One region of the Janthinobacterium woesei genome, then DNA from elsewhere that is predicted to be linked to it. Evidence: predicted binding sites of a transcription regulator. Region 1 holds the regulator's gene; the other holds the start of a gene.
What was found. Region 1 encodes FNR, which switches genes on or off when oxygen is low (the NO sensors DNR and NnrR bind a similar motif). Its sites were predicted from a motif close to TTGATNNNNATCAA; they were not measured.

Region 1 (15,357 bases):
CGCAGAATTCGAGCGCCTGCAATTTGCCGGTGGTGGAGGAGAGGTAATCGATGCTCTGAAGCTGTTCGAGCTGCTCGAGGCTATCCGGCAGTCCGTGCCGGGCCACGTAAGCGGCGCTGGCGCAGCTCACCTGCCGCAGTGCCGTCAGGCGCCGCGCGACCAGGGTCGAGTCGTCCAGTTCGCCGACCCGCACCACGCAATCGACGCCTTCGCGCACCAGGTCGATCATGCGGTCGCCGGCACCGATCTCCAGCACGATCTCGGGATAGCGCTGGTGGAAGTCGGGCAGCGCGGGGATCACCACCAAGCGTCCCAGGGAGGCCGGCAGGTCGATTTTCAGGCGTCCGCGCGGATGCCAGGCGGCCTGGGAAAACACGCTTTCGGCCTCGTCGATGTCGGCCAGGATGGCCACGCAGTGCTGGTAGTAGGAGCGCCCGTCCAGTGTTGCGCTGACCTGGCGGGTCGTGCGCTGCAGCAGGCGTGCCCCGAGATGGGCCTCTAGCTGCTTGATCAGGGCGGTCGCCGATGCGCGCGACAGACCGTGCTGCTCCGCCGCCTTGGTAAAACTGCCCAGTTCCACGATTCGGGTAAAGAGCTGCATTGCTTGAAAACGGTCCATGGCGTCGAAACTTTGTTCAGTTTTTCTGAATAGAGTTGCAATTTTACGCCTATTTATCAATTACTCCTTAGCAAATATACTTCGTTGTCCATGCTAGACGCGGCTATCGTTCAGCATGCCTGCCATGCATAAAACAATACGGAGAACAATATGATTCACAAGGATTTTTCGATCTCGGCCATAACGGCGGGTTTCCTGGCGGTGCTGATTTCCTATTCCGGTCCGCTGATCATCTTTTTCCAGGCGGCAAAGAGCGCCCAGGTCGCGCCCGAGATGATCGCCTCCTGGGTCTGGGCGATTTCGATCGGGGCGGGGCTGTCGGGCATTGCGCTGAGCTGGTGGTTCAAGGTGCCGGTCGTGACTGCATGGTCGGCCCCAGGCACGGCGCTGCTGGTGACGCTGTTTCCCGAGATGAGCCTGAACCAGGCCGTCGGCGCCTACATCACTGCGGCCGTCATCCTGTTCCTGATCGGGATGTCCGGCTATTTCGACAAGCTGATGCGCGCCATTCCCAAGGGCATCGCCTGCGCCATGATGGCCGGTATCCTGTTCCAGTTTGGCGTGGGTGCCTTTCAATCCGTGAAGTCGGCGCCGGCACTGGCTTTCGGCATGATCGTCGCCTATATCTTCTTTAAGCGCCTGTTTCCCCGCTATTGCCTGGTGCTGTTGCTGGCCACCGGCGTGGCGCTGGCCGTTGGCCTGGAGGGAGCGAATCTGCATGGCGTGACGATGACGCTGGCCAAGCCAATATTCATCCAGCCGGAATGGACTTGGCATGCCACCCTGAGCCTGGCGATTCCGCTGGTCCTGGTCAGCCTGACCGGGCAACTCTTGCCAGGCATGGCGATTTTGCGCAGTTCCGGTTACAACACCCCGGCACGGCCGCTGATCGCCAGCCTGAGCCTGGTATCGGTGGCGGTCGCTTTCTTCGGCGGCATCACCATCGTGATCGCGGCGATCACTGCCGCGCTGTGCACCAGCAAGGAGGCGCATGAAGACCACGACAAGCGCTATATCGCAGGGATCGCCAATGGCGTGTTTTATCTGCTGGGCGCCTGTTTTGCAGGAACCATCGTACTGCTGTTCACGTCCTTGCCGAATACCTTTATCGCCGTGCTGGCGGGCTTGGCGCTGATCGGCGCAATCAGCAGCAATATCCTGGGCGCGGTGCATGACGCCGATCACCGCGAAGCGTCGATGATTACCTTTCTCGCCACCGCCTCCGGCATGTCGATTGGCGGCCTGGGCTCGGCCTTTTGGGGCGTGGCGATCGGTTCGCTGGCATACCTGGTGCTGCACAAGCCCTGGCGCGCCCGGCCTGCGGTGGCCGAAGTAGCCGGCCCGGGAACGGATGGCGCTGCCGTGCAATCGACAAAAGTTTAGTCTGAATGCAAACCGTCGCACCGCCGAGGTCGAGGTTTGCCATTCGCTGGCCCTTATCCCGGAATGCTTGACCTTCGCGATGGCAAGGCGCTATATATAAGTGTATATTACGCTCCTTGTTCTCTTCTCTTCAAGGATACGACCATGCGCCTCACTTCCATCGCCAAACTCCTCGGCGCCGCTTTGCTGGCCACTGCCGCCTCGTCCGCCTCTGCCGGCGAAGTGGTGGTGTCGGCTGCGGCCAGCCTGACGAATGCGTTCAAGGATGCGGCGCAGGGCTATGAGGCGCAGTATCCGGGCAGCAAGGTGTCGCTGAATTTTGCCGCCTCGGGCGTGCTGCTGCAGCAGATCGTCAAGGGCGCGCCCGTCGACGTGTTTGCTTCGGCCGACCAGGAAACCATGGATACGGCGCAAAAGCAGGGGCTGGTATTGCCGGCCGACCGCCATGATTTCGTCAGCAACAGCCTGGTGCTGATCGTGCCGCACGACAGCCGGCTGGGCATCAAGAGCCTGGCTGACCTGACGCAGAAGGGCGTGACCCGCGTGGCCATCGCCAATCCGGCCAGCGTGCCCGTCGGGCGCTATTCGGAAGGCGCGCTGAAGAAGGCCGGGCTGTGGGAAGCCGTGCAGGCCAAGGCCATCAGCACGCAAAACGTGCGCCAGTCGCTCGACTACGTGGCGCGCGGCGAAGTCGATGCCGGCTTTGTCTACGCCACCGACGCGGCCATCATGCACGATAAAGTCAACGTGGTGCTGGAAGTGCCTTTGGCCACGCCCGTGCTGTACCCGATCGCCACCATCAAGGACAGCAGCAATGCGGCCGAGGCGAAGCGTTTCGTCAGCTACCTGCAGACGGCGCCGGCGCAAGCGATCCTGGCCCGCTATGGATTCAAGCAAGCTAACGGTTTCAAGAAGCCATAAGCTGACGCGCGCGCATGGATATCGCCTGGACCGCGCTGGCCCTGTCGCTGAAAGTGGCGGCGTGGGCCACGGCGCTCAATTTGCTGCTCGGCATCGGTACCGGCTATCTGCTGGCGCGCACGCGTTTTCCCGGGCGCGAGCTGCTCGACGCCCTGTTGACCTTGCCGATGGTGATGCCGCCCACCGTGCTCGGCTATTACTTGCTGGTGTTATTGGGCCGGCGCGGCACGCTCGGCATCTGGCTGCAGGACAACTTTGGCATCAATCTCATCTTCACCTGGCAAGGCGCCGTGATCGCCTCCACGGTGGTGGCCTTCCCCCTCGTCTTCAAACCGGCGCGCGCCGCCTTCGAGGCTGTCGATGGCCAGCTGGAGCAGGCTGCCCGCGTGCTGGGCATCTCGGAAATGGCCATTTTCTTCCGCGTCACCCTGCCGCTGGCGTGGCGCGGCATCCTGGCCGGCGTGCTGCTGGGTTTTGTGCGCGCGCTGGGCGAGTTTGGCGCCACCCTGATGGTGGCTGGCAGTATTCCCGGCAAGACGCAGACTTTATCGGTCGCCGTGTATGAAGCCGTGCAGGCAGGCCAGGACGATGTCGCCAACACGCTGGTGCTGATCACCTCCTTTGTTTGCATCGTGGTGCTGCTGTCGGCCGGCCGCCTGGCGCCCGGGCGCATCGCTCACAAATGACCGCCATGCAACTTGATCTCGACATTCGCGCCACCTTGCGCTCCGGCAAACGCCGTTTTGACTTGCACGTGCAATGCACGTCCGGCAGCCAGCGCATCGCCATGTATGGCCCGTCCGGGGCCGGCAAAAGCATGACCCTGAAAGCCATTGCCGGTTTGTATACACCGGACGCAGGCCATATCCGCCTGAATGGCCGCACCCTGTTCGATTCCGCCGCCGGCATCAACCTGCCGCCGCAGCAGCGCAACGTGGCCTATCTGTTCCAGGATTACGCCCTGTTCCCGCACCTGACGGTGCGCCAGAACGTGGGCTTTGGCCTGGCGCGGGGCTGGTTCAATCCGCGCGCGCGCGAAAAGCTGGCCAAGGTCGAGCATTGGCTGGCCGCATTTGACCTGCTGGAACTGGCGCACCAGTTCCCCGACGAGTTGTCCGGCGGCCAGCGCCAAAGAGTGGCGCTGGCGAGGGCTTTGGTGGCCGAGCCTGCCGCCCTGCTGCTCGATGAGCCATTTGCCGCCCTCGACCCCGACCTGCGTGTCAAAATGCGCCTGGAGCTGAGCCAGTGGCAGCAGCGCCTGGCCGTGCCCATGATCCTGATCACACATGATCCGGAAGATGCGCGCATCCTGGGCGAACATGTGCTTTACTTGCGCGACGGAAAAATCGACAGCATGGACAACAAGGTGGCATTGGTGGATAAATTCAGTGGATAAAACAGCGGAAATTGGCCTGCAAGGCTCGGTATGGATGACGGTGGGCGGCGAACACCTGGGCGGCGCCGGCCGCGTGGCGTTGCTGGGCGCCATTGCCGAGTGCGGCTCCATCACGCAGGCGGCGAAAGCCGTCAAGATGAGCTACAAGGCGGCCTGGGACGCCATCGACGCCATGAACAACCTGGCCGGCGAGCCGCTGGTCGAGCGCCTGACGGGCGGCAAGGGCGGCGGCGGCACACACCTGACGCAACGGGGGCGCCAGCTGGTCGACAATTTCCGCATCATCGAGCGCGAGCATGCGCGCTACCTGCGCCAGCTGGGCAGCCAGGCGGAAGGCATTGCCGACGATTTGTTACTCATACGGAGAATGGCCATGAAAACCACGGCACGCAATCAATTCCTGGGCAAGGTTGCCGAACTCAAGACGGGCGCCGTGAACGACGAAGTCACCCTGAAATTGCCGGGCGGCCAGCACATCGTCGCCATCGTCACGCAGAGCAGCAGCGAAAGCCTGGGCCTGGCCGCCGGCGTGGAAGCGTTCGCGCTGATCAAGGCCTCGTCCATCATCCTCGTGGCCGACAGTGACGGCGCGCGTTTTTCCGCCCGCAACCAGCTGGCCGGCAGCGTCATCCGCGTGCAGACGGGCGCCGTCAACACGGAAGTGGTGCTCGACTTGCCGCGCGGCGGCACGATTGCCGCCATCATCACCAACCAGAGCAGCACGGACCTGGGCATTGCCATCGGCAGCAGCGTGACGGCGATTTTTAAAGCTTCCAGCGTGATCCTGGGCGTGCCCGCTTAACGCTAATCGTGCAGGTGTGCTAGCCACTCGCGCGCGGCCGCCAGCGCCTGTTCCAGTTCCTCTCCCACGGCCGCCAGCAGTGCCGGCACCTCGTCGATGCGGCCCGCATCGATGGCTTCCTCGGTGGCGAACGCGGCGCGTATCAAGCGCTTCGTGCCCAGGGTGCCCACGGAGCCGCGCACGCCGTGCAAGATGCGCGTCACGTCGCTGTGGCGGCCTGTCTGCAAGGCTGTTTGCGCCTCCCGCACGGGCGTCAGGCCCTTGTTCAGCGCATCTTCCACCATGCGCCGCAGCACGCCGCGCCCCTTCGCATCGCGTCCCATCACGCGCATCAGCGCGGCCATGGAAAACACTTCGTCGTCGACGGGCGCCGCCGCACCGGCCACCTGCGCGGGCGGACGTTTCGGCAGGTGGCGCAGGATGACTTCCATCATCTCTTCCACCACCACGGGCTTGGCGATGAAATCGGTGATGCCGGCCGTCATGCAGCGTTCGCGCTCGGAGGCCAGCACGCCGGCCGTCATGGCGATCACGGGCAGGTTCAGGCGCAGTTCAGTGCGGATCAGCTGGGTGGCGCTGAAGCCATCCATGACGGGCATCTGCATATCCATCAGCACGATGTCGTAGCGCAGCGCTTCCGTGCGCAGCCGTTCCACCGCCTGCAAGCCGTCGCCCACCACGTCCAGGGTGGCGCCCATGTGTTCCAGGATGCCGCGCGCCACGGCCTGGTTCAAATGATTGTCTTCCACCAGCAGGAAATGCACGCCGGCCAGTTCCGTGCCCAGCGGCGGCTGCAGCATGCGCTGCTCGCCGCCCACCTCCTCCTTGGCGATGAGCGCCTGGTGCAGGGCGTCGAACAGGCTCGACCCGGTGATCGGCTTCATCAGGACGACATCGGCCTCGGCCGCGCTGGAAATTTCTTCCAGGCGATTGCGCGCGAAGGCGTTGACCATCACCACGATGGGTTGGCGCTGGCCGGCAGCGGCCTGGCGGATGGCCTTGGCCGTGGCCAGGCCGTCCATCACGGGCATGTGCCAGTCGGCCAGCACCACGTCGTAGGGCTGCTGCTGGGCCAGGCGCTCGCGGTACAGCTCGATGGCGGCAAAGCCGGAGTCCACTTCATCGGCACTCCAGCCCCAGGCGTGGATCAGCTTGACGATCAGCTCGCGCGTGGTGCGGTTGTCATCGGCCACGAGCAGGCGCAGCGGACCCAGGGCCGGCGTGCGGCGCGCCCCGGCCGGCTGTTCGAGCACCTCGAACGGCACGCTGAACCAGAAGCGGCTGCCCTTGCCCTCGCTGCTGGCCACGGCGATCTCGCCGCCCATCATGTGGATCAGGTGCTTGCTGATGGCCAGGCCCAGCCCGGTGCCGCCGAAGCGCCGCGTAATGCTTTGATCGCCCTGCGAAAAGGCCGTAAACAGCTGGGCCTGCTGCTGGGCCGTCATGCCGATGCCCGTGTCGCGCACTTCGAAGCGCAGCCAGGCGCGCCCGTGCTTGCTTTCGGCCAGGCTGACGGCCACCACCACTTCGCCGCTGCCGGTAAATTTGATGGCATTGCCGGCCAGGTTGACGAGGATCTGCTGCAAGCGCTGGGCGTCGCCCACCAGGCGGCGCGGCACGTCCGGTTCGACGGCGATGGCCAGTTCCAGTTCTTTCTCGCCGGCATTCATGGTCATCGTCGTTGCCAGCGTATTCATGACTTCATCGAGGTCGAACTCGACGGGCGAGAGATCCATGCGGCGCGCCTCGATCTTGGAAAAATCGAGCACATCGTTGAGGATGCCCAATAGCGACTGGCCCGCCACGCGTACCATGGTCAGATACTTGCGCTGCTCGGTGTTGAGCTTGGTATTTCCCAGCAGATACACCATGCCCAGCACGGCGTTCAGGGGCGTGCGGATTTCATGGCTCATGTTGGCCACGAAATCGCTCTTGGCGCGGTTCGCCGCCTCGGCCCGGTCGCGTTCCCGCTCCAGCTCTGCCGCGCGCGCCTCGAGCTCCTGCTGCAGCCGGTCGCGTTCGCTCATCAGGCCGTTGAACGCTTCCGTCAGCTCGCCGATTTCGTCGCGCTGCAGCACCGGCACGGGCGTGAAGCGGCTGCCGGAAGCGCGCAGCGACAGCAAGGTATTGCGCAGGCGCACCAGCGGCGACAGCAGCCGTACGGTCAGCCAGGCCAGCACGGCAGCGGCCAGCAGCGAAGCGCAGATGCTCCACAGCACCAGCCGGTACAGCACGCCGTTGAACGGTTCAAACGCGTCGGTCACGGGCAGCGAGGCGGCCAGCAGCCAGTTCACGGATTTCAGTCGCTTGAAGCTGTTGACGGCCGTGGTGCCACCGCTGTTGGTGCTGACCATGCTGCCTTCGCCACCATCCTTGAGCAACTGCGTGGTGATCTGGTTGGCGTTGGGCGCGCGCGGCTGCAGCAGCCGGCTGGCATCCGGGTGTAGCACGTAGCGCGGCACGGCCTCGCGCGTGAGGATGAAGAAATAGCCGCTCTTGCCCACCTTGGCCGTGCGCAAATGGCCGAGCATATTGTCCTTGTACAGGCGCAGCACGCCGATCACGATGCCGGCCACCTCGCCATCCTTGTCGAGCACGGGGGCGACCATCTGCACGATGGGCAAATGGCTGGTCTTGCCCAGCATCGGCTCGGTGATCATGGCTTTTTTCGTGCGCATCACCGTCTGGAAGTATGCGCGGTCGGCCACGTCCGTGCCGTTGCGCCCCTGCACTTCGGGCACGTCGGCGACCACCTTGCCCTGCGTATCGAGCACCAGCACGTCGTCGAACAGGGCCAGCATGGCGCGCTGCGTGTAGTAGTGGCGCAATTGCGCCGGGTCATCCATCAGGGCGGGTGGCTGGTGGCGCGCGGTCTGGGTGATGATGTCGAGCAGCATGGCCAGCTTGTCATCGAGTTCTTCGGCCGTGCGCTCGATCAGCGCCGTTTGCTGGCTCAGCAAGACTTGCGTGAAATCGTCGCGCATGTGTTTCACCTGGACCATCGTCACCAGGGCGATCATGGCGATCGAGGTCAGGCTGGTGGCCAGCGCGACTTTTGCTTTAATGCCGAGAGGCTTCATGATTTCCTTTTGAGTACCGGGCGGTACAGGCGGCAGATAATGCTGTCAGGAATTTTCCTATCAATACATCAACTTGGCAAGCGTGGGGCGTGTAATTTTGCGCTGTGGAGCAGGCTTTAGAGGATGTCGGCATAAAATTAAATGCAGAACGTCGTTTATTCAGCGAAATTAGGGCGAATTGCGGTGAATTTCCGCGAAATTGGCACATGGCAACGCACTATGCAGTAAACTTGTTATTGCATTTTATAAAAGGTACTGACATGACAGAAGCGCTACTCTCTCCAGCCTTGCCCGCAGTGACCGTGGAGGCGTTGCGTGCCCGATGCTCGACGTGCAGCATGCATCAATTGTGCCTGCCGATGGGGCTCGATGTGGGTGATATGGACCGGCTGGACCAGATCATCGGCCGGCGCCGCAAGGTCGCGCGTGGCGCCTTGCTGTTCCGCATCGGCGATTCGTTCCAGAACCTGTACGCGATCCGTTTGGGCCACTTCAAGACGTACCAGATCAATCCGGGCGGCGACGAGCAGGTGACGGGTTTCCAGATGGCTGGCGAATTGCTGGGCATGGACGCCATCAGCGCCGACCGCCACCATTGCAACGCGGTGGCGCTGGAAGACAGCGAAGTGTGTGAAATTCCGTTTTCCAGCCTGGAACAATTGCTGGGCAGTATACCGACCCTGCTGCGCCATTTCCACCGCATGATGAGCCAGGAAATCACGCGCGAGCAAAGCGTCATGCTGTTGCTGGGCAATATGCAGGCGACGCAGCGCTTTGCCGCCTTCATCGTCAACCTGGCCTCGCGCTACGAGGCACGCGGCTATTCGGGCAGCAACTTCCAGCTGCGCATGTCGCGCGAGGAAATTGGCAATTACCTGGGCTTGACCATCGAAAGCGTCAGCCGCTTATTGTCGAAGTTCAAGAAAGAAGGCTGGCTGCGCGTGTCGAACCGCGAGATTGAAATCCTGCAGCCAGCAAAATTGAAGGCCATTACGGCCGGCACGGACACCTGCAAATAATAACGGTGCTGTACCTTATAGTTCTTCATCCGCATGCAGCGCGATGCTGCGCTGCAAAGGCCAGGTCCAGATGCCTGACAAGCGCCATTCGCGCGCGTTGTTTTCCACCAGCACTTGCCAGCGGCTGCGCTCTAACATCGGCAGCGCCACCGAAAAGTTGCCGGCCGCATCGGGCTGCACCAGCAGCTTGATATCCTTTTCGGGCAAGGTGGCATGCGCCAGGTGCAGCAGCAAAGGCGCCGGGTAAGCCTTGCCGAAGCTTTGCACGGAACCGGTCAGGCGCGCTGCAGCTACATCATAGGTCAGGCTGGTCGACATGGCCAGGTTGCTGGCGGCCGTATCGCGCCGCAAGTCCTGGTTGATCGCCTTGCCCTGCTTGTAATAGTCGCCCACCACCAGCGCGTCCGGCTGCGTAAACGCGATATAGCCCATGAAGCTGCCGACGATGACGGACAGCCCGGGCCCCACCATCAGCAGCCACGGCCAGCGGTGCTTGTACCAGGGTTCCACGGGGGCTTGCAGCTTGATACTTTCCGACATGCTATTTCTCCTTGTGGCGGCATATTCTGGGGTCAGCCCTCAAAAACACGCCTTTCCTTGTTAGCGCGGCACGATGAACACGGCGCTTTCGCGCACATGCAGCGATGGATCGTCCAGCGATTGCAGCTCGATGCTGATCTTGTTCGAACCCTTTTCCCCGACGCCGTGCGGCACGCGCAGGCGGATGGGCCAGCCCAGCGTTTCGGTCGGCTGCAGGGTAACTTCATCGCGCGTCAGCAGGGCCAGGCCGGGCAAGCCGGCAACGCTGATCCTGAAGTGCTGGCGCTGCTCCGAGGTATTCATGATCTGCAGGCGGTAGACGTTTTCGATCATGCCATCTTCCACTTCGCGTCCCATCGAGCCACGGTCGCGGATGACGTCCATTTTCAGCGGCGTGCGCAGGAACAGCGAGGTCGCCACGGCGATGATGATCAGGGCCAGGATGGCGGAATAGATCAGTACGCGCGGGCGCATGGCGCGCTGGCGGATCTGCTGCGCATTGAAGTTGTTTTCCAGCGCGTGGTCGGTACTGTAGCGTACCAGGCCGCGTGGCCGGTCGACCTTGTCCATCACGCTGTTGCAGGCGTCCACGCAGGCGGCGCAGCCGATGCATTCATACTGCAGGCCGTTGCGGATATCGATGCCAGTCGGACACACTTGCACGCACAGGGTGCAGTCGATGCAGTCGCCCAGCTTGTCGTTGTTGCCGGCTTTCTTGCTCAGCGCGCCGCGCGGTTCGCCCCGCTTGGCATCGTAGGTGATGATCAGGGTATCCTGGTCGAACATGGCGCTCTGGAAACGCGCGTAGGGGCACATGTATTTGCACACCTGCTCGCGCAGCCAGCCCGCGTTGCCGTAGGTTGCCAGGCTGTAGAACAAGACCCAGAACCATTCCCAGGGACCGAAATTCAAGGTGGTGACCGCGTGCGCCAGTTCCTTGATGGGCGTGAAGTAGCCAACGAAGGTAAAGCCCGTCCACAGGGCGATGGCGCCCCACGCCAGGTGCTTGGCCGTCTTCTTAGCTGCCTTGTGCAGCGACGGACCCTGCTTGTCGAGGGCCATGCGGGCACTGCGCGTGCCTTCGATCTTGCGTTCGACCCACAGGAAGATTTCCGTGTACACCGTTTGCGGGCAGGAAAAGCCGCACCACACCCGCCCGGCAATGGCCGTGACGAGGAACAGTAAATACGCACAGATGATCAGCAGGGCCGCCAGGTAGATGAAATCCTGCGGCCACAGCACGACGCCGAAAATGTAGAACTTGCGCGTGGTCAAATCGAACAGCAGGGCTTGCCTGCCATTCCAGGTCAACCACGGCAAGCCGTAGAACGCCAGCTGGGTAAGCCAGACGCATACCCATCGCCAGGTAGCGTAGCGTCCTTTGGCCTCGCGAGGGTAGATCTGCTCGCGGGCCGCATACATCTGGATGACTTGAGGTTCCATCACATCATTTCACGGGCGCCTGGGGATTCGACAGGCTCCAGACATAGGCCGACAGCACATGCACTTTTGATTCCCCAAGGAAATCGTTAAAGGCCGGCATGGTGTTGCTGCGCCCCTTGCGGATGGTTTCCATAATGGTATCGGCGCTGCCGCCATACAGCCAGGTCTTGTCCGTCAGGTTGGGCGCGCCGAGCATCTGGTTGCCCTTGGCGTCCGCACCGTGGCAAGCCATGCAGGCGCCGAACTTGGCCTTGCCCAGCACCGACTTGACGGGGTCGGCGGTGGAACCGGACAGGCTCAGCACATAATGGGCCACGTTCTCGACATCCTTTTCCGAGCCCAGGGCGGCACCCATCGGCGGCATCTGGCCATTGCGGCCATGCAGGATGGTGGTCTTGATGACGTCTGGTTCGCCGCCATACAGCCAATCCTTGTCGGTCAGGTTGGGGAAGCCCTTGTTGCCGCGCGCATCCGAACCGTGGCATTGCGCGCAATAGGTGAGGAACAGGCGCTGGCCGATGGCTTGCGCCTGCGGATCGGCGGCCACCGTCTTCAAGTCCTGGCCCAGATACTTGTTGAACAGGGGGCCGTAGTCGGCTTCCGCCTTTTTCAGCTCTTCTGCGTACTGGCCCGTCGATTTCCAGCCCAGGCTACCGGCGTAGTTGCCCAGGCCCGGATACAGGTACAGATAGGCCAGTGCGAAGACGATGGTGATGTAGAACAGCCACATCCACCAGCGCGGCATGGGCGTGTTGAGTTCCTTCAAGTCCTCGTCCCAGACGTGGCCCGTGGTGCCGTCGGTGGGCGCGCCAGGGATCAGCGTGACCTTCGACTGCGAGTACAGCAGCACGCCGCAGCCGATGATGCCCAGCAGGGACAGCACGATGATGTAGATATTCCAGAAACCGCTGGTAAAGTCAGCCATGGTTGCGCTCCTTTTCTGGCACTGGCGCGGCCGCAGCCGGCTGGTCCAGCGCGTCGTCGGCGAACGGCAGGTGCGCCGCCGCGTCGAAGTCGCTATTGCTGCGGCTGAACGTCCACCACAGGATGCCCATGAAGGTTGTAAAGGAAACTACCGTCATGACGCTGCTGGCGCTGTCAAACAGGTTGTCGATTGCCATGCTAATTCCTTGTCTTGATTAATGTACCGAGGCCTTGCAGATAGGCAACCAGGGCGTCTTCTTCCGTCTTGTCTTGCAGCTGGGCCGGTGCGGCGGCGATTTCCGCGTCGCTGTACGGATCGCCCAGGCGGCGCAGCGCGCGCATCTTCGGCATGATCTCGTCGGGCACCAGCCTGGCTTTCGCCAGCCACGGGTAGGACGGCATGTTCGACTCGGGCACCACGTCGCGCGGGTTGTTCAAGTGCGTGCGGTGCCATTCATCGCTGTAGCGCGCGCCCACGCGGGCCAGGTCGGGCCCCGTGCGCTTGGAACCCCACTGGAACGGCCGGTCATACACGAACTCGCCGGCCACCGAATAATGGCCATAGCGCTCCGTTTCCGCGCGCAGCGGACGTATCATCTGCGAGTGGCAGTTGTAGCAGCCTTCGCGCACATAAATGTCGCGCCCCGCTAGGCGCAGCGGCGAGTATGGCTTCAAGCCGGCGATGGGTTCCGTGGTGCTCTTCTGGAAGAACAGGGGAACGATCTCGACAGCGCCGCCGATGCTGATCACTACCGTGACCAGGGCGATCAGCAGCCAGGGGTTTTTTTCAATCCATGCATGTGAAAATTTCATTTGCTTTCGCTCCTATCAGGCGTGCGCCGCGTTCAGTTCCGGGATGCGGGCGACGGGCAATTTGCTGCCGCGCAAGGTCATCCAGGTGTTGTAGCCCATGACGCACATGCCGGCCAGGTACAGCAGGCCGCCGCCGACGCGCACCACGTAGTACGGATACGTGGCTTTCACGCCTTCGACGAAGGTGTAGGTCAGGGTGCCGTCCGGGTTGACTGCGCGCCACATCAGGCCCTGCATCACGCCGGCGATCCACATGGCGGCGATATACAGCACGATGCCGATGGTGGCCACCCAGAAGTGCACGTCGACCAGGCGCGTGCTGTGCATCTGCGTGCGGCCCGCCAGGCGCGGCAGCAGGTAGTAGATCGAACCCATGGTGATGAAGCCGACCCAGCCCAGGGCGCCCGCATGCACGTGGGCAACAGTCCAGTCGGTGTAGTGCGACAGCGAATTGATGGTCTTGATCGACATCATCGGACCTTCGAAGGTGGCGATGCCGTAGAACGACAGCGAGACGATCATGAATTTCAGGATCGGGTCGGTGCGCAGCTTGTGCCAGGCGCCCGACAGGGTCATCATGCCGTTAATCATGCCGCCCCAGCTTGGCGCCAGCAGCACCAGCGAGAAGACCATGCCGATCGATTGCGTCCAGTCCGGCAAGGCCGTGTAGTGCAAATGGTGCGGGCCGGCCCACATATAGGTGAAGATCAGCGCCCAGAAGTGGACGATCGACAGGCGGTACGAGTACACGGGGCGCTCGGCCTGCTTGGGAATGAAGTAGTAGACCATGCCCAGGTAGCCGGCGGTCAGGATGAAGCCCACCGCGTTATGCCCGTACCACCACTGGATCATGGCGTCCTGCACGCCGCTGTAGGCGGAATACGACTTGGTGGCCGAGGCCGGCATGACGGCGCCATTGACCACGTGCAAGATCGTCACGGCCAGGATGTAGGCGCCGAAGAACCAGTTGGCCACGTAGATGTGCTTGACCTTGCGCTTGATCAAGGTGCCGAAGAAAACGATGGCGTAGGCGATCCAGACGACAGCGATGAGGATGGAAATGGGCCACTCCAGTTCGGCGTATTCCTTGCCGCGCGTGAGGCCCATCGGCAGGCTGACGACGGCGGACAGGATCACCGCTTGCCAGCCCCAGAACGTGAAGGCGGCCAGCTTGTCGGAAAACAGGCGCACCTGGCAGGTGCGTTGCACAACGTAGTACGAGGTGGCGAACAGGCCGCAGATGCCGAAGGCGAAAATCACCGCATTCGTGTGCAGCGGACGCAGGCGTCCATATGTGAGCCACGGTATGTCGAGGTTAAGGGCAGGCCAGGCCAGCTGTGCGGCGATGATGACGCCAACCAGCATGCCGATGATGCCCCATACCACAGTAGCGACCGCGAATTGCTTCACGACCTTGTAGTTATAGTTCAGCGATTGATCCACAAACACTCTCCCTGGAATTACTATTTATGATGATGGCCAGAGAGTAAGTGTTTGACCGCTAAAAAACTTTGATGTGGATCAAAATTCCCCAGATGAAAGTAGCGTAGCGAAGTGGCATCGAAATAAAACGCGATGCCGGTAAAAAAGCCAGGCAAGATCTCCGCAACAGCTTGCTTGATATGGCGTAAAACGTGCGCATGAGCAAGGGCTTAGACTGGTCAGTCCAGCCACGATGAAGGCCAGCCATGGGTGAGACGGAGCGCCGCGATCCATTTGATCCAGAGGTTGACCTGGTCGTGGGCATGGCCGAGGGTACGACGCTGTTCAGCCACTGCCTGCTCGATTGCCTGCAGCAAATGCCGTCGCCGGGCATCATCATCTTCGTGCATGGCGTCAATTCCGACGGCGAGTGGTACCGTGCGGCCGAAGAGGGCTTGTGCAAGGGCTTGAATACACGCATGAAGCGCTGCGATGAGCACCTGTGCCATGCCACGCCGCAGGCCGGGCAATTGACGCCGCTGCGCTACAGGAGCGAATTGAGCGATGATGGCTATGTCGATCCCGATTACGCGGCCAGTACTTTTATCCAGGCGCAGGCACATTTTTCCCCCGTGATCCAGTTCCGCTGGGGCTACAAGGCCAGCGCCAAGGAACTACAGAAATATGGCGATTCCGTCTACCTGAACGAATTTGATTACTGGGGCGGCGGCCCGTTCGCGAATGGCTGCTCTTCGCTGCCGGACCTGTGGGGCGAAGGCTTGTCGGACGCCCTCTTCCTGTTCATCCATATCGAGCATCTGAACCCCGTCAACGACCGCATCGTGTATGCCTGTCCGCCGCGGCCCTACTTCGTGCTGGCCGCCTTGCGCCTGGCGCACCTGGTGGCGGCCATCCGCCAGCAGCAGGCCGATGTGCCCATTACCCTGGTTTGCCACAGCCAGGGCAATATGGTGGGCATGGCGGCGGCGTTTCTT
Region 2 (15,357 bases), on a different contig from region 1:
ACGCCAAAGGGAAAATCCTCGCCTGGGAGCATACCATCGTGGGCCAGTCCATCATGGCCGGCACGCCGTTCGAAGCCTTCATGGTGAAAAATGGCGTCGATGGCACCATGGTCGAAGGCATGGGCGAACCGTACACCTTGCCGATGAAGCTGTCGGTGCACACGGCCAAGGCGAACGTGCCCGTGCTGTGGTGGCGCTCCGTCGGCTCGACGCATACGGCCTTCGTCATGGAAACCCTGATCGACGAGGCGGCGCACGTGGCGAAGATGGATCCCGTCGCCTACCGCAAGCAGCTGATCGACGCGAAGCACACGCGCCACATCGCTGCGCTGGACCTGGCCGTGGCCAAATCCGGCTACGGCAAGAAGAAGCTGCCGAAAGGGCAGGCCTGGGGCGTGGCCATGCACGAATCGTTCAATTCCGTGGTCGCCTACGTGGTAACGGCGTCGGTCGCCGACGGCGCGCCCAAGCTGCATCAGGTATGGGCGGGCGTGCATTGCAACCTGGCCGTCAACCCGTTGACGATCGAGGCGCAAGTGCAGGGTGCCGCGCTGATGGCGCTGGGCATGACTATTCCCGGCGCGGCCATCACGCTCAAGGATGGCGTGGTGGAGCAGCAGAACTTTGGCGACTACCCGGTGCCGCGCATGCCCGACATGCCGGTGATCGAGGTGCACCTGGTGCCATCGGGTGATGCGCCAACGGGCATGGGCGAACCCGGCGTGCCGCCGCTGGCCCCGGCGTTCGCCAACGCGCTGTTTGCTGTGACGGGAAAACGCCTGCGCAAGCTGCCATTCGACCTGGCGGCGGCATGACGGTAGTGGTATTTTGAGTACGGTTGGCATCTTGCTGGCAGCCGGAAGGGGACGCAGGTTCGATCCTTCCGGCGTGCAGAACAAATTATTGCAGCCGTTGGCGGAAGGCCCGTATGCGGGCTTGCCGGTGGTGGTGGCGGCGGCAAAAGCCATGTTGGCGGCCTTGCCGCGCGTGCTGGCCGTGGTGCGCGCCGACGACACGCAGGTAGCGCGCGCACTGGGCGCACTGGGCTGTGAAGTGCGCGTCTGCCATGATGCCGACACGGGCATGGCGGCATCGCTGACCTGCGCCATCGGGCATGTGCGCGGCGCGCCGGGCTGGCTGATCGCCTTGGGCGACATGCCTTACGTGGAAGGCGCTACAATCGCCGCCTTGTCGCAAGCCATTGCCGATGGCGCGCGCATCGCGGTGCCCGTCTTCCAGGGCCGGCGCGGCAACCCTGTCGCGTTCAGCGCTGTCCACTTGCCGCTGTTGCTGGCGCTGGACGGCGACCAGGGTGCGCGCAGCATCGTGCACAGCCATGCGGTGCAGGAAGTGATCGTCGATGACGCTGGCATCCTGCGCGACATCGATACTCCGGACGATTTGTAAGGCGGGGCAGTGGCGCTCCCGGGAAGACATGCCAGACACGAGGAAAACATGAAGAAAGCACCGGTAAAAAAAATCATCGCCAAGGCACCCGCCGCCGGCATCATCTACAGTATCGCCGCCGCAGACTTGGCCGGCCACATGTTCAAGGTCACGCTGACCGTCAAGGCGCCGGCCGCCATCGGCCAGGTATTTTCCCTGCCGGCCTGGATCCCGGGCAGCTACATGATCCGCGAATTCTCGCGCAACATCGTCAGCATTCGTGCCGAGTCTGAAGGCAAGGCCGTGGCCTTGACCAAGCTTGACAAGCATTCGTGGCAGGCTGCGCCCTGCCAGGGTGCATTGACGCTCGAATACGACGTGTATGCCTGGGATTTGTCAGTGCGCGCCGCCCACCTGGACCAGAATCACGGCTTCTTCAATGGCACCAGCGTGTTCCTGCGCGTGCTGGGACAGGAGGCCGAGCCGCATGAAGTCAATATCGTGCAGCCCAAGGATGCCGCTTGCAAGACCTGGCGCGTGGCCACCACCTTGCCGGAACTGAAAGCCAAGCGCTATGGCTTCGGCAGCTACCAGGCGGCCAACTATGATGAATTGATCGACCACCCGGTGGAGATGGGCGACTTTGCGCTGGCCACTTTCAAGGCGCATGGCGTGCCGCACGATATCGTCGTCACGGGCAAGGTGCCGAATTTGGACCTGGAGCGCCTGTGCCGCGACCTGAAAGCCATCTGCGAAACGCAGATCGCCTTCTTCGAACCGAAGACAAAAAAAGCACCGATGGACCGCTATGTGTTCATGACCATGGCCGTCGGCGACGGTTACGGCGGCCTGGAACACCGCGCCTCGACGGCATTGATCTGCGCGCGTGCCGACCTGCCAACGACGGCTTCAAACAGTACGGAGATTGGCGACGGCTACCTGAAATTCCTGGGCCTGTGCAGCCACGAATACTTCCATACCTGGAACGTCAAGCGCATCAAGCCGGCCGCCTTCGCACCGTACAACCTGCAGGCGGAAAGCTATTCGCCGCTGCTGTGGCTATTCGAGGGCTTTACCAGCTACTACGATGACCTGATGCTGGTGCGCGCGGGCCTGATCGACGAGGAAGCTTACTTCAAGCTGTTGGGAAAAACCATCAACAGCGTCTTGCGCGGCAGTGGCCGCAGCAAGCAGAGCGTGGCCGATTCCAGCTTTGACGCCTGGGGCAAGTACTACCGCCAGGATGAAAATGCACCGAACGCCATCGTCAGCTATTACACCAAGGGCTCGCTGATCGCGCTGGCGTTTGATCTGACCCTGCGCAGCAAGACGAATGGCGAAAAATCGCTGGACGATGTGATGCAGGCGCTGTGGCAGCGCTATGGCCGCGACTTCTACAAGGGCAAAGGAGAAAAGGCGGGCAAAGGCTGCGGCGTGACGCCGGCCGAAGTCGAAGCCCTGTTCGATGAAATTTCCGGCACGCGCATGAAACCGTTCTTCGAGCGCTACATCCGTGGCACCGACGACGTGCCGCTGGCGCGCTTGCTGGCGCCGTTCGGCGTGAAGGTCAGCGATACGCGCAAGGCGCAGAAACCGAGCCTGGACGCCAACCTGGGCCGCGACGGCAACGACGCCAAACTGGCGCAGGTGCATCAGGGTGGCGCCGCCCACCTGGCGGGCCTGTCGGCGGGTGACGTGCTGGTGGCTGTCGATGGCTTGCGCGTGACGGGCAACCCGGCCAACCTGGATACCTTGCTGGGCCGTTATGCGGTCGGCGCGACCGTGGCGATCCACGCTTTCCGCCGCGACGAGCTGATGACATTCACTGCCCTGCTGCAGGGCGACCGGGCACCGGGCGTCAATCTGACCGTCTTGCCGGCGCCAAAGAAAGCCACGAAACCGAAGCGCCCTAGCGCACAGTAAAAACGCCAGTCATATTGATAATGCCGGTAGGTGGCTCATGCGATGATCGAGCTTTATCCTGCCGGCAGTTGTCAGCCTGATTTGCTGTTTAATTTATCCCGCGAAATTTCCCGTGCTTGACGGTATAGATGACGCGCTCTGACCTGGCGCTGTACCGGGCCAGGCAGCTGGGGCGCGACCGCATCGAAGTTGCCGGCGGCGGGCATGCGTCGTTGAAACAACAACAGCATATTTGCCATAACTGAACTAAAATTGCGCTATTGATTTTTTAGGCTTCAATCGTCTGTGGAAACCCTCGATCCCCGCACCATCATGTTGATGACTACCCTGATGTGCGGGGCCATGAGCATCGTCATGTTTTCCGTCTACCGCAGTTTCCGGCGCGAGGTACACGGACTGGGTCACTGGTCGGCGGGTTTGCTGCTGCTGGTGTGCGCCTCTTTCCTGTTCAGTATGCGCGGCAATTGGCCCGACGCGATGGCGCTGCTGGGGGCGAATGCCGCCTTGATGCTGGGGATCGGATTGTCGATGCTGGGCACGGAAAAATTCTATGGCCAGGTGCCCAGCCTGCGCTTTTATACGCTCGTTTGCTGCCTCGGCGTGGCTGGCATCGCCTGGTGGCTGCTGGCGACGCCCGATTTTTCGCGGCGCGTGGCGGTCTTTTCCCTGGTAGTGTTCTTTTTCTATGCGCGCCAGGCGCAGCTGGTGCTTGTGCACGGCGAGCGCCATTTTTCCAGTTTCTTCTTTGGCGCGCTGATGCTGCTGCAGGCTTGCGTGGTGCTGATGCGCGGTGGCATGGCCTTGCGGCATGGTGGCGCCAACGTGGATTTGACGGTCGCGGGCACACAAGCGAGCATCTACCTGGCGGCGGCCAATTTCATGGCGCTGCTGCTGACCGTCGGCTTCATGACGGTGGCTACGCGGCGCCTGCAGATGATACTCGAGCGCCGCTCCACGCACGATCCATTGACGCAGGTGCTGAACCGGCGCGGCTTTGGCGATGCGTATGAGCGCGAAAAGGCCAATTTGCGGCGCAAAGGCCAGCCCTTGACCTTGCTCAGCATCGACCTGGATTTTTTCAAGTCGATCAATGACCGCTATGGCCATGCGATGGGGGACAAGGTGCTGGCGCATGTGGCCAGGATTATCGGCGGCGCGTTGCGCGAGAGCGATTACGTGGCCCGCTTTGGCGGCGAGGAATTTGTCGTGCTGATGCCGGACATGATGCCGCACAATGCTCTTGGCGTGGCCGAGCGCATTCGCGCCTTGCTGCGCGAACCGAATGGACACGGTTTGCCGCCGTGTACGGTGAGTATCGGCGTGGCTTGCCAGGCGTCGATACAGGAAGAGCTGGATCAGTTGCTGTCGCGCGCCGATGCGGCCTTGTATCAGGCCAAGGAAAATGGCCGCGACCGCATCGAGTGTGATCTAAAGGGCGCTACTGCGGCGCGGAGCATGGCCACAGCCGCAGGCGATAGTGGCCGTTGAATCTTAGCTGAACAATTAGCTGAACAATTAGCTGAACAAACGTTCCAGTTCCACGCCGGGATCCGGTGCGCGCATGAACGCCTCGCCCACCAGGAAGCCATGCACGTCGGCTTCGCGCATGCGTTTCACGTCCGCCATGCCAAGGATGCCCGATTCCGTGATGATCAATTTGTCTTGCGGGATGCGCGGCAACAGGCCGATGGTGGTCTCTAGCGAGGTCTCGAAGGTGCGCAGGTTGCGGTTATTGATGCCGATCAATGCGCTCTTGAGTTTCAAGGCCGCATCGAGTTCCGTGCCGTCATGGCTTTCGATCAGCACGCCCATGCCCAGTTCGTGGGCGCAGGCCTCCATCTCCGCCATCAGGCCATGGTCGAGGGCTGCGACGATCAAGAGGATGCAATCGGCGCCCATGGCGCGCGCTTCATAGATCTGGTACATGTCGACCATGAAATCCTTGCGCAGCACGGGAATGGCGCAGGCGGCGCGTGCCTGCTGCAGGTATTCTATGCAACCCTGGAAGAACTGTTCGTCCGTCAGCACGGACAGGCAGGCCGCGCCATGCGCCGCATAGCTGGCGGCGATGTCGGCCGGGCGGAAGTCGGCACGGATGACGCCCTTCGATGGCGAGGCCTTTTTCACTTCGGCGATGATGCCGGGCTTGCCGGCTGCGATATGCTGGCGCAGGCTCGCTTCAAAATTGCGCAGGCCGGCGCGCAGGGCGCTGTCGTTTTCCACGTCGCTGCGCAGGCTGGCCAGGCTGCGGTAGGCTTTCGCCTTTGCCACTTCGTCGGCTTTGACGGCCAGGATTTTATCGAGTATGTCGGACATGATGGTCGCTGTTCTATAGGGATGGCGGGGAGGTTACGCTTGCAGCGGGGTGCCCAGCTGCTGCGTCACCTGCACGAATTGATCGAGTTTTGCCAGCGCGGCGCCCGAGCTGACGGCGGCGCGCGCGCGCACCAGGCCATCTTCGATCGAGCTGGCCACGCCGGCCGCGTACAGCGCCGTGCCCGCGTTCAGGGCGACGATGTCGCTTGCCGCACCCGGCTCGCCGCGCAGCGCTTCGAGCATCTTTGCCTTTGATTCCACCGAATTGGCCACCTTCAGGTTGCGGCTGGCGATCATTTGCAAGCCAAAATCTTCCGGGTGAATTTCATATTCGCGGATCTCGCCGTTGACCAGTTCGCCCACCATGGTGGCTGCGCCCAGCGACACTTCATCCATATTGTCGCGGCCATACACGACGATGGCATGCTGCGCGCCCAGGCGCTGCAGTACGCGTACCTGGATGCCGACCAGGTCGGCGTGGAACACGCCCATCAGAATGTTGGGCGCGCCGGCGGGATTGGTCAGCGGCCCAAGGATATTGAAAATGGTGCGCACGCCCAGCTCGCGGCGCACGGGCGCCGCATGCTTCATGGCGGCATGGTGGTTCGGTGCGTACATGAAGCCGATGCCCGTTTGCGCGATCGACTGGGCGATCTGCTCGGGCTGCAGGTTGATGTTGACGCCCAAAGAGTCCAGCACGTCGGCGCTGCCGGACGAGGAAGACACGCTGCGTCCGCCATGCTTGGCCACGCGCGCGCCGGCGGCGGCGGCGACGAACATCGACGCCGTGGAAATGTTGAATGTGTGCGCGCCGTCGCCGCCCGTGCCGACGATGTCGAGCAGGTTGGTGGTGTCGGCCATGGGCACCTTGGTGGAAAACTCGCGCATCACTTGCGCGGCGGCGGCGATTTCGCCGATGGTTTCCTTTTTCACGCGTAAACCCATGGTCAGGGCGGCGATCATGGTGGGCGACATTTCGCCGGACATGATCTGGCGGAATAAGTACAGCATTTCGTCGTGAAAAATCTCGCGGTGTTCGATGCAGCGCAGCAGGGCTTCTTGTGGGGTGATCGGCATGATGCTTCCTTCTTCAATGATGGCGCAGGAGGACACTGATGGCACGCCGTGGCGTGCGCATGGAATCAGCGCTCGAGAAAATTCTTCAGCAAGGCGTGGCCGTGCTCCGAGAGGATCGATTCGGGGTGGAATTGCACGCCCTCGATATCGTATTCCCGGTGGCGCACGCCCATGATTTCGCCGTCGTCCGTCCAGGCTGTCACTTCCAGGCAGGAAGGCAGCGAGGCGCGTTCGATCGCCAAAGAGTGGTAGCGGATCACTGTGAAGGGGCTGGGGATGTCCTTGAAGACGCCCACGCCCGTATGTGCGATGACGGAAGTCTTGCCATGCATGACTTGCTTGGCGCGGATGACTTTTCCGCCAAACGCTTCGCCGATGGCCTGGTGGCCCAGGCAGACGCCCAAAATTGGCTTCTTGCCAGCGAAGTGTTTCAGCACTTCCACCGAAATACCTGCCTGCGCCGGCGCTTTCGGGCCGGGCGAGATGCAGATGCGGTCCGGATTGAGCGCCTCGATCTGTTCGATCGTGATTTCATCGTTGCGGTAGACCCGCACGTCTTCGCCCAGTTCACCGAAATACTGCACGATGTTGTAGGTGAAGGAGTCGTAGTTGTCGATCATCAGCAGCATCTTAAAACTCCCCATCCAGGCCATCTTGCACTTGTTCGGCGGCGCGCAGTACGGCGCGCGCCTTGTTCTCGGTTTCCTGCCATTCCATTTCAGGGATCGAGTCGGCGACGATGCCGGCGGCGGCCTGCACGTACAGCATGCCGTCCTTGATCACGCCCGTGCGAATGGCGATCGCCACATCCATTTCGCCGCCAAACGACAGGTAGCCGCAGGCGCCGCCATAGATGCCGCGTTTGGTGATTTCCAGTTCGTCGATCACTTCCATGGCGCGCACTTTCGGCGCGCCCGTCAGGGTGCCGGCGGGGAAGGTGGCGCGCAGCACGTCCAGGTTCGACAAGCCATCTTTCAATGTGCCTTCGACGTTGGTGACGATGTGCTGCACATGCGAGTATTTTTCGATGACCATGCGGTCGGTGACGTGCACGCTGCCGGTGGTGGCGATGCGGCCGATGTCGTTGCGCGCCAGGTCGATCAGCATCACGTGCTCGGCGATCTCTTTCGGATCGGCCAGCAGTTCGGCGGACAATTCCGCGTCGCGCTCGGGCGTGGCGCCGCGCGGACGGGTGCCGGCGATGGGACGCAGGGTGACTTTCTTGCCGCCGTCGGCCAACTTCTCGTTGCGCACCAGGATTTCAGGCGAGGCGCCGATGATCTGCATGTCGCCGAAATTATAGAAGTACATATACGGCGACGGATTGAGCGAACGCAAGGCGCGGTACAGGGTCAGCGGTGAATCGACATACGGTTTGCGGATGCGCTGGCCGATCTGCACCTGCATCAAGTCGCCGGCCATCACGTATTCGTGCGCCTTGGCGACAGCCTTGAGGTAGTCTTCCTTGGAAAAGTCGCGGATGGTTTCCGTGCGCACGGAGGCGCTGGTCACGGGCGCATCGACGCCGCGGCGCAGCATCATGCGCAAGTCTTTCAAGCGCTGGCGCGCTTTCGAGAACGACTCGGGCTGCGTGGTGTCGGCATACACGATCAGATACAGTTTGCCGGACAGGTTGTCGATGACGGCCAGTTCTTCCGTCACCATCAACTGGATGTCGGGCAGGTTCAAGTCGTCCTTGGGCGCGCCGCCGGCCAGCTTTTTCTCGATGTGGCGTACCGTGTCGTAGCCGAAGTAGCCGGCCAGGCCACCGCAAAAGCGCGGCATGCCTGGGCGCAAGGCCACCTTGAAACGGGCTTGGTATTGCTCGATGAAGTCGAGCGGATTGCCTTCGTGTTCCTCGATCACGGCGCCGTTCTTGACGATTTCGGTGCGGCTGCCATAGCTGCGCAACACGGTCGTGGCGGGCAAGCCGATGAAGGAATAGCGGCCGAAGCGTTCGCCGCCGACGACCGATTCGAGCAAAAAGGTGTTTTTGCCGCCATGCTGGGTTTGCGCCAGTTTCAGATACAGCGTGAGCGGGGTTTCCAGGTCGGCGAAGGCTTCCGCGATCAGGGGGATGCGGTTGTAGCCTTGCTGGGCCAGCGATTTGAATTCGAGTTCGGTCATGTTTCTCTCCATGCCGTCAGGGTACGAATGTGCGTTGTGTTTACAAGGCACAAACCCTGCGGTGGGTTATCAAAAAACCTGCAGGTGCACGCAAAGTACGCGCGCCACCGGCAGCAATCTTACACGGCTCGGCCTTAGGCCTGCCAGGATTGCCAGCGTCGCCAAAGCCAGGCCTCAATCGAGCCGGTTTGGGTGATATTGTGTTTTTTGATGAGAAACGTGTTCACGATGTAGTTGTCAGTATGCTGGTCTGTTTTGCATGCTAATAAAATGGGCCGCTTCGAGCAGCGTATTTACTATACCATCGGAATCGGTGTCGTGTATAGAGTGTCCGTGGTTGTAGCCATACGGTACGGTCAGCACGGGGCAAGCCGCAGCCCGTGCCGCTTGCGCGTCATTCGATGAGTCGCCGATGGCCACCACTTTGGCTGGTGCCAGGTCGAAGTCCATGCATACCTGCAATAGCGGCAGTGGGTCCGGTTTCTTCTTCGCCAGCGAATCGCCGCCGTAGACGATCTCGAAATAGCCATCCAGTTTTTTCTGTTTCAGCAGGGGCAGGGCGAAGGCGATCGGCTTGTTGGTGACACACGCCAGGCGCAATCCAGCCGTTTTCATCGCTTCCAGTCCTGCGATCACGTCAGGGTACAGGGTGCTGAATTGGCCATTGATGGCCAGGTAGTGGCGCTGGTAGGCATCCATTGCCTGCTCGAAGCGCTGTTCCACGCCGGCCGCATCGAAATCCTTGGCCAGCACCGTGCGGATCAGGTTTTCCGAGCCTTTGCCCACCATCAGCTTGATGGCCTCGGCGCTGATGGGCGCGAGAGCAAATTCGGCGCGCATGGCGTTGATGGCGACATGGAAATCGGGCACGGTGTCGAGCATCGTGCCATCGAGGTCGATGATGGCGGCGCGCACGCCGGCCAGTACCCTGTCTTTTACCGTGCCCGCCTGCATCAGGCGCCTGCCACTTTTGCGAGTTCCGCGCGCATGGCGTCGATGACAGCCTTGTAGTCAGGCTTGCCGAAGATGGCCGAGCCGGCGACGAAGGTGTCGGCGCCGGCAGCGGCAGCGGCGGCAATGTTGTCGATCTTGATGCCGCCATCGACTTCCAGCATGATGTCACGGCCCGATTCATTGATCATGCGGCGCGCTTCGGCGATTTTCTTCAGCGTATGCGGGATGAAGGACTGGCCGCCGAAGCCTGGATTGACCGACATGATGAGGATGATGTCGATCTTGTCCATCACGTGTTCCAGGTAGTGCAGCGGCGTGCCCGGGTTGAAAACCAGGCCCGATTTGCAGCCGTTATCGCGGATCAGTTGCAGCGAACGGTCAATATGTTCCGACGCTTCCGGGTGGAAGGTGATGATGTTCGCGCCAGCCTTGGCGAAATCCGGGATAATGCGATCAACAGGCTTGACCATCAGATGCACATCGATGGGTACTTGCACGTGCGGGCGAATCGCTTCGCACACCAGTGGGCCGATGGTCAGGTTCGGCACATAGTGATTATCCATCACGTCGAAGTGGATGATGTCGGCGCCGGCGGTGACGACGTTGCGCACTTCCTCGCCCAGGCGGGCAAAGTCGGCGGACAGGATGCTGGGAGCAATACGGAATGTTGTCATGGTGAAGTAGCCAAAGGATAGAAAATGCGAAGATGCGCTATTTTACGCTTGACGCCGTCACCATGCCTTATTGAAGCACAGTGACACACAGAATACACAGCGCGCGGTGGCCAATGCGGCACGCGCGATACGCGATACATGCAATATACGACTGGCAATGTCTGAAGAGGAATGACGATGGCGACTTATGAATTTACGGTAACGGTCAAGACGCAGTATCTGCCCGAGCAATCGGCACCGGACCAGGGACGGCACGTGTTCAGCTACACCATACGCGTCGTCAATACGGGGAGCGTTGGCGCGCAACTCATTTCGCGCCACTGGGTCATCACGGATGCGAATGACAAGGTGGAAGAGGTGCGTGGCCTGGGCGCCGTCGGCCACCAGCCATTGCTGCAGCCGGGCGAGCAATTCGAATACACGAGCGGCACCATGCTGACCACGCCGCAAGGCTCGATGCGCGGCGAATACTTCTGCGTGGCCGAAGATGGCCATCAGTTCGAGGCGGCCATTCCCGAATTCGTGCTGTCGGTGCCACGTACCCTGCATTAAGAACAAGCCGGTGGCTCGCGCCCGCTATTTCAGTTTTTCGGTGGCGTCTTGCGCTTCGCTGAGTTGCTTGCGTACTGGAGGCGCCGGTTTCTTGCCCGAATACATGGTCCACCAGACTATAAATGCCAGCAAGAAGAACGCCACCAGCGCCTCTACCATCAAGATCCACATACGCACTCCTATGTTATTTACCCGCAGCCTATTTACCCGCCGTCTATTTACACGCGGTAGTCTACTCGTTTCAATCGGTGGCGTCGCGCTTGCGCTTTCCGCGTGCACCACGCCGCCTGCCGTCCCCGGCGCTGCCGACGGCAAGGCGCCGGCGATTGCCCCGTCCGTCGTCAAGCCTGTTCCGGCCAAGCCGGCCGCAGCCGAAGCCAGGGATGCCAAGGATGCCAAGGATGCCACGGATGCGGCTGCACCCACGTTTGCGCCTGCCCAGTTTGCCGCCTTGCCGGGCTGGGGCCGCGACGACATGCGCGCCGCATGGCCTGCCTTCATGGCCTCGTGTGGCGTGCTGCTCAAGCGCCCTGACTGGAAAGAGGCATGCACGATCGCGCGCCAGGTGAATGCCGACAGCGACAAGGCCATCCGCCTGTTTTTTGAAACCTTCTTTGTGCCAAATCAAGTCATCACTGCCGATGGCGCCAGTACTGGCCTCGTCACTGGTTACTATGAACCCTTGCTGCACGGTGCGCGCAAGCGTGGTGGCCCGTACCAGACACCGCTGTACAAGGTGCCTGACGACCTGGTCTCGGTCGATCTGGCCGGCGTGTATCCGGAACTGAAAAACATGCGCCTGCGCGGCAAGCTGGTGGGCAAGAAGGTGGTGCCGTACGCCACGCGTGCAGACATCGAGCGCGCCACGTCCGTTACCGGCAAGGAATTGTTGTGGGTTGATGACGAAGTGGAAGCGTTCTTCCTGCAAGTGCAGGGTTCCGGGCGCGTGCAGCTGACCGATACGCAGGAAACCGTACGCGTCGCGTATGCGGACCAGAATGGCCATCCATACAAATCCATCGGCCGTTATCTGGTCGAGAAGGGCGAACTGAGCATGAGCCAAGCGTCCGCGCAGGGCATCAAGGCGTGGATCGCCGGCCATCCCACGCGCAAGGATGAGTTGTTCAACGCCAATCCCAGCTATGTATTCTTCAAGGAAGAGCGCTTGCCCGATCCGAAAGTGGGGCCGAAGGGCGCGCTGGGCGTGCCGCTGACACCGCAGCGCTCGGTGGCCATCGATTCGCGCTATGTGCCGCTGGGTGCGCCCGTGTTCCTGGCCACCACGCAAGCCAATAGCGATATCCCCATGCAGCGCCTGGTGATGGCGCAAGATACGGGCGGCGCCATTCGCGGGCCTATCCGTGTCGATTATTTCTTTGGTTTTGGTGCGGAAGCGGCGGAGAACGCGGGCCGCATGAAGCAGAGCGGCGCCGTGTGGGTGTTGTTGCCGAAACAGGCGCCGGCGCGCTAATGTTATTTGTGCGGCGCGGTGCGGCGCGGCGCGGCGCCGGGCGGGGTGGACGAGTATTAACGTAGAACCATCACTGGCAAATGGGTATGCGCCAGTACTTTTTGCGTTTCGCTACCCACGAACAGCTTGTTCAAGCCCTTGCGGCCATGCGAGGCCATCAGGATGATGTCGCACTGATAGGTTTGCGCCGCATTGACGATTTCTTCGTGCGGGCTGGGCGATACGGCTACCAGGCCTTCGAACGGCACGCTGGCGGCGCGCGCCGCTTCGCCGATCTTGTCGATCGCGCGTTGCGATGCTTCCTGCATCTGCTGTTCATACAGGCCGGCGTCGAGCACGATGCCGCCATCTGCCATTGGCGAAAACGGGAACGGCTGTACCACGCTGATGGCGACCAGCTTGGCCTTGTTTAATTGGGCGAAGGCGATGGCCGTCTCGGCAGCCTTGTCAGACAACGGCGAGCCGTCGGTGGGAAATAATATGGTATTGAACATGGCATGCTCCTGATGTGATGTGAGACAGCTTATGGACTTACCTCAATGAATTCCTTGATGTAAATCAAACCTGACAAGCTTTGCCATGAATAGTGTCGTCAAGGCAATCTTTTAACAGTGTATGCCTGTTCGCAGCTTCAGGTGCGCACGCTACGTAGCGGCGTGCCCCACACCATGGCGATCGTCAATGCGATGCTGCCGGCGGCGATGCAGGCCAGGCCATTACGCACGCCAAAATGTTCGGCTATCGAGCCGGCTGCCAGCGCGCCCAGCGGTGCCGTGGCCACCGTCAAAAAACGCATGGTGGACGTCATGCGGCCCAGCATGGCATCGGGCGTGACTTTCTGGCGCAAGCCCAGGTAGGGGATAAAGAACAGCATCACGCCGCAATCAAAAAAGAACATCAGCACGCCATACGCCACGGCGCTGGCGGCCGCACTGCCGAATAAAGAGGCGGGTATCGCTGGCGTCAGCGCAAAACACACGGAGGTTGACGCCAGGCCGATGAGGATGGTGCGGCCGGTGCCGTAGCGCTTTGTCAGCGGCTTGACGATGATGGCACTCAGCAATACGCCGGCGCCGCCGAGCATTTGCGTCATGCCCAGCACGCCGGGACTCATGCCCAGATCGCGCGTGGCAAACAGCACTGTCAAGGCCATGCTGGCGTAAAACAGGAAGTGCCAGATGCCGGCGCCCCAGGCCAGCGCGCGCAGCAGCGGTTCGCGCCAGACAAACAGCAAGCCATCGGCGATGTCGCGCAAGGCGTGCTTATCGGATGGCGCGGGACGCGGATCGCGCACGCTCATGGCACGCAGATTGCACACGGAAACAAGATAGCCGCAGGCCGTGCACAGGATGGCGACCGGCGCCGACAGCACTTGCACCAGCACGCCGGCCAGGCCGGGGCCGATCAGCCGCGACGCCGATTCTGTGGCGGCAAATTTCGATTGGGCATCGATCAAGCCGTCGCGCCCCACCAAAAAAGTCAGGAAGACTTGTTCTGCGCCGCCGCCCACGACGAAACCCGTGCCGATAATGAATCCTACTATATATAACCACGGCATCGACAGCACGCCGCACCAGTAAGCGATGGCCACGCTGGCCAGGGCCAGGCCGGACATGGTTTCGCTGAACAGCATGATCGGGTGTTTGCTGCGCCGGTCCAGCAGCACGCCGACGGGCAAGCCGAAAAGGGCAAACGGCAGCGCCTGCAGGGCGACCAGCAAGCCCATTTGTTCCGGCGTCGCATGCAGCAGCAGTACCGCGCACAGGGGCAAGGCCAGTGAGGTGATCTGGGCGCCGAAGCAATTGAGGCCATTGCTGAACCACAGGCGGCGAAAATTGATCGTGGCGGCGCTGCCATCACCGCGCAGGCGGTTGGCGCAAGACTGGAGGAAAGAGGAGAAAATTTGCCGCTCGATAAGAAATGATCAGGCTCACAATAATAGCAGCGTGCCTGCCGCGCCGCTGCCGTTAGCCGCTACAATCGTTGTTACCGTGTTCATCCAGAGGAGACTATATGCAATACGAAGACTTGATCATCGACATCCAGGACAAAGTGGCTGTGATACGCCTGAACCGCCCGAAAGCGCTGAATGCCTTGAACGAACGCATGATGAATGAACTGGGCGATGCGCTGCTCAAGTTCGATGCCGACGAGAATATCGGCTGCATCGTGCTCACGGGCAGCGAAAAAGCCTTTGCCGCCGGCGCCGACATCGCGGCCATGGCCGAGTATACCTATCCCGATACTTTCACCCAGGGCTACATCAGCCGCAACTGGGAGCATATCTTGCGCGTGCGCAAACCCGTGGTGGGCGCGGTCGCCGGCTATGCGCTGGGCGGCGGCTGCGAGCTGGCCATGATGTGCGATTTCCTGATTGCCGCCGACAGCGCCAAATTTGGCCAGCCGGAAATCAAGGTCGGTGTCACGCCGGGCGCGGGCGGTACGCAGCGCCTGCCGCGCGCCATCGGCAAGGCCAAGGCCATGGACCTGTTGCTGACGGCACGTACCATCGACGCGCATGAAGCTGAACGCATCGGCCTGGTGTCGCGCGTGGTGCCGGCCGATAAATTGCTGGAAGAAACCCTGGCTGCCGCCAAGACCATCGCCGCCATGCCGACCTCGGTTGCCATGATGATCAAGGATTGCGTCAACCGCGCCTTCGAAACTACCCTGACCGATGGCGTCGCCTATGAACGCCGTTTGTTCCAGGCCGCCTTCGGCACACCTGCTCAAAAAGAAGGCATGCACGCTTTCCTGGAAAAGCGCTTGCCAAACTTCGATGGTCTTTGATATGATTCGCCTCCCCAATGAGACGCAGTCAAATGCGGCAGTTGAGGATCACCGGAAACGGCGATGCAGTAAAAAAGAAGATGTTGA

Region 2: a site for FNR is predicted at 13,029-13,042, ahead of ACQ4W6_RS01765 (universal stress protein). Genes of this name have one in related genera too.

Annotation. Positions count from the first base shown of each region.
Region 1 is NZ_JBNYXW010000003.1:263,784-279,140, forward strand. It holds gene ACQ4W6_RS04525 (LysR family transcriptional regulator) at 1-619, opposite strand, end outside; gene ACQ4W6_RS04530 (benzoate/H(+) symporter BenE family transporter) at 770-2,002, shown strand; gene modA (molybdate ABC transporter substrate-binding protein) at 2,147-2,923, shown strand; gene modB (molybdate ABC transporter permease subunit) at 2,938-3,609, shown strand; gene ACQ4W6_RS04545 (sulfate/molybdate ABC transporter ATP-binding protein) at 3,615-4,319, shown strand; gene ACQ4W6_RS04550 (TOBE domain-containing protein) at 4,354-5,121, shown strand; gene ACQ4W6_RS04555 (HAMP domain-containing sensor histidine kinase) at 5,124-8,201, opposite strand; gene fnr (fumarate/nitrate reduction transcriptional regulator Fnr) at 8,462-9,220, shown strand; gene ACQ4W6_RS04565 (FixH family protein) at 9,236-9,760, opposite strand; gene ccoG (cytochrome c oxidase accessory protein CcoG) at 9,821-11,203, opposite strand; gene ccoP (cytochrome-c oxidase, cbb3-type subunit III) at 11,208-12,128, opposite strand; gene ACQ4W6_RS04580 (cbb3-type cytochrome oxidase subunit 3) at 12,121-12,324, opposite strand; gene ccoO (cytochrome-c oxidase, cbb3-type subunit II) at 12,326-12,940, opposite strand; gene ccoN (cytochrome-c oxidase, cbb3-type subunit I) at 12,956-14,383, opposite strand; gene ACQ4W6_RS04595 (T6SS effector phospholipase Tle3 domain-containing protein) at 14,629-15,357, shown strand, end outside.
Region 2 is NZ_JBNYXW010000001.1:376,039-391,395, forward strand. It holds gene ACQ4W6_RS01700 (xanthine dehydrogenase family protein molybdopterin-binding subunit) at 1-815, shown strand, start outside; gene ACQ4W6_RS01705 (nucleotidyltransferase family protein) at 829-1,407, shown strand; gene ACQ4W6_RS01710 (M61 family metallopeptidase) at 1,456-3,309, shown strand; gene ACQ4W6_RS01715 (GGDEF domain-containing protein) at 3,595-4,797, shown strand; gene trpC (indole-3-glycerol phosphate synthase TrpC) at 4,825-5,625, opposite strand; gene trpD (anthranilate phosphoribosyltransferase) at 5,659-6,702, opposite strand; gene ACQ4W6_RS01730 (aminodeoxychorismate/anthranilate synthase component II) at 6,768-7,331, opposite strand; gene trpE (anthranilate synthase component I) at 7,333-8,829, opposite strand; gene ACQ4W6_RS01740 (phosphoglycolate phosphatase) at 9,067-9,783, opposite strand; gene rpe (ribulose-phosphate 3-epimerase) at 9,783-10,457, opposite strand; gene apaG (Co2+/Mg2+ efflux facilitator ApaG/CorD) at 10,635-11,009, shown strand; gene ACQ4W6_RS01755 (hypothetical protein) at 11,034-11,180, opposite strand; gene mltA (murein transglycosylase A) at 11,191-12,480, shown strand; gene ACQ4W6_RS01765 (universal stress protein) at 12,537-12,974, opposite strand; gene ACQ4W6_RS01770 (MFS transporter) at 13,112-14,395, opposite strand; gene ACQ4W6_RS01775 (enoyl-CoA hydratase) at 14,494-15,270, shown strand.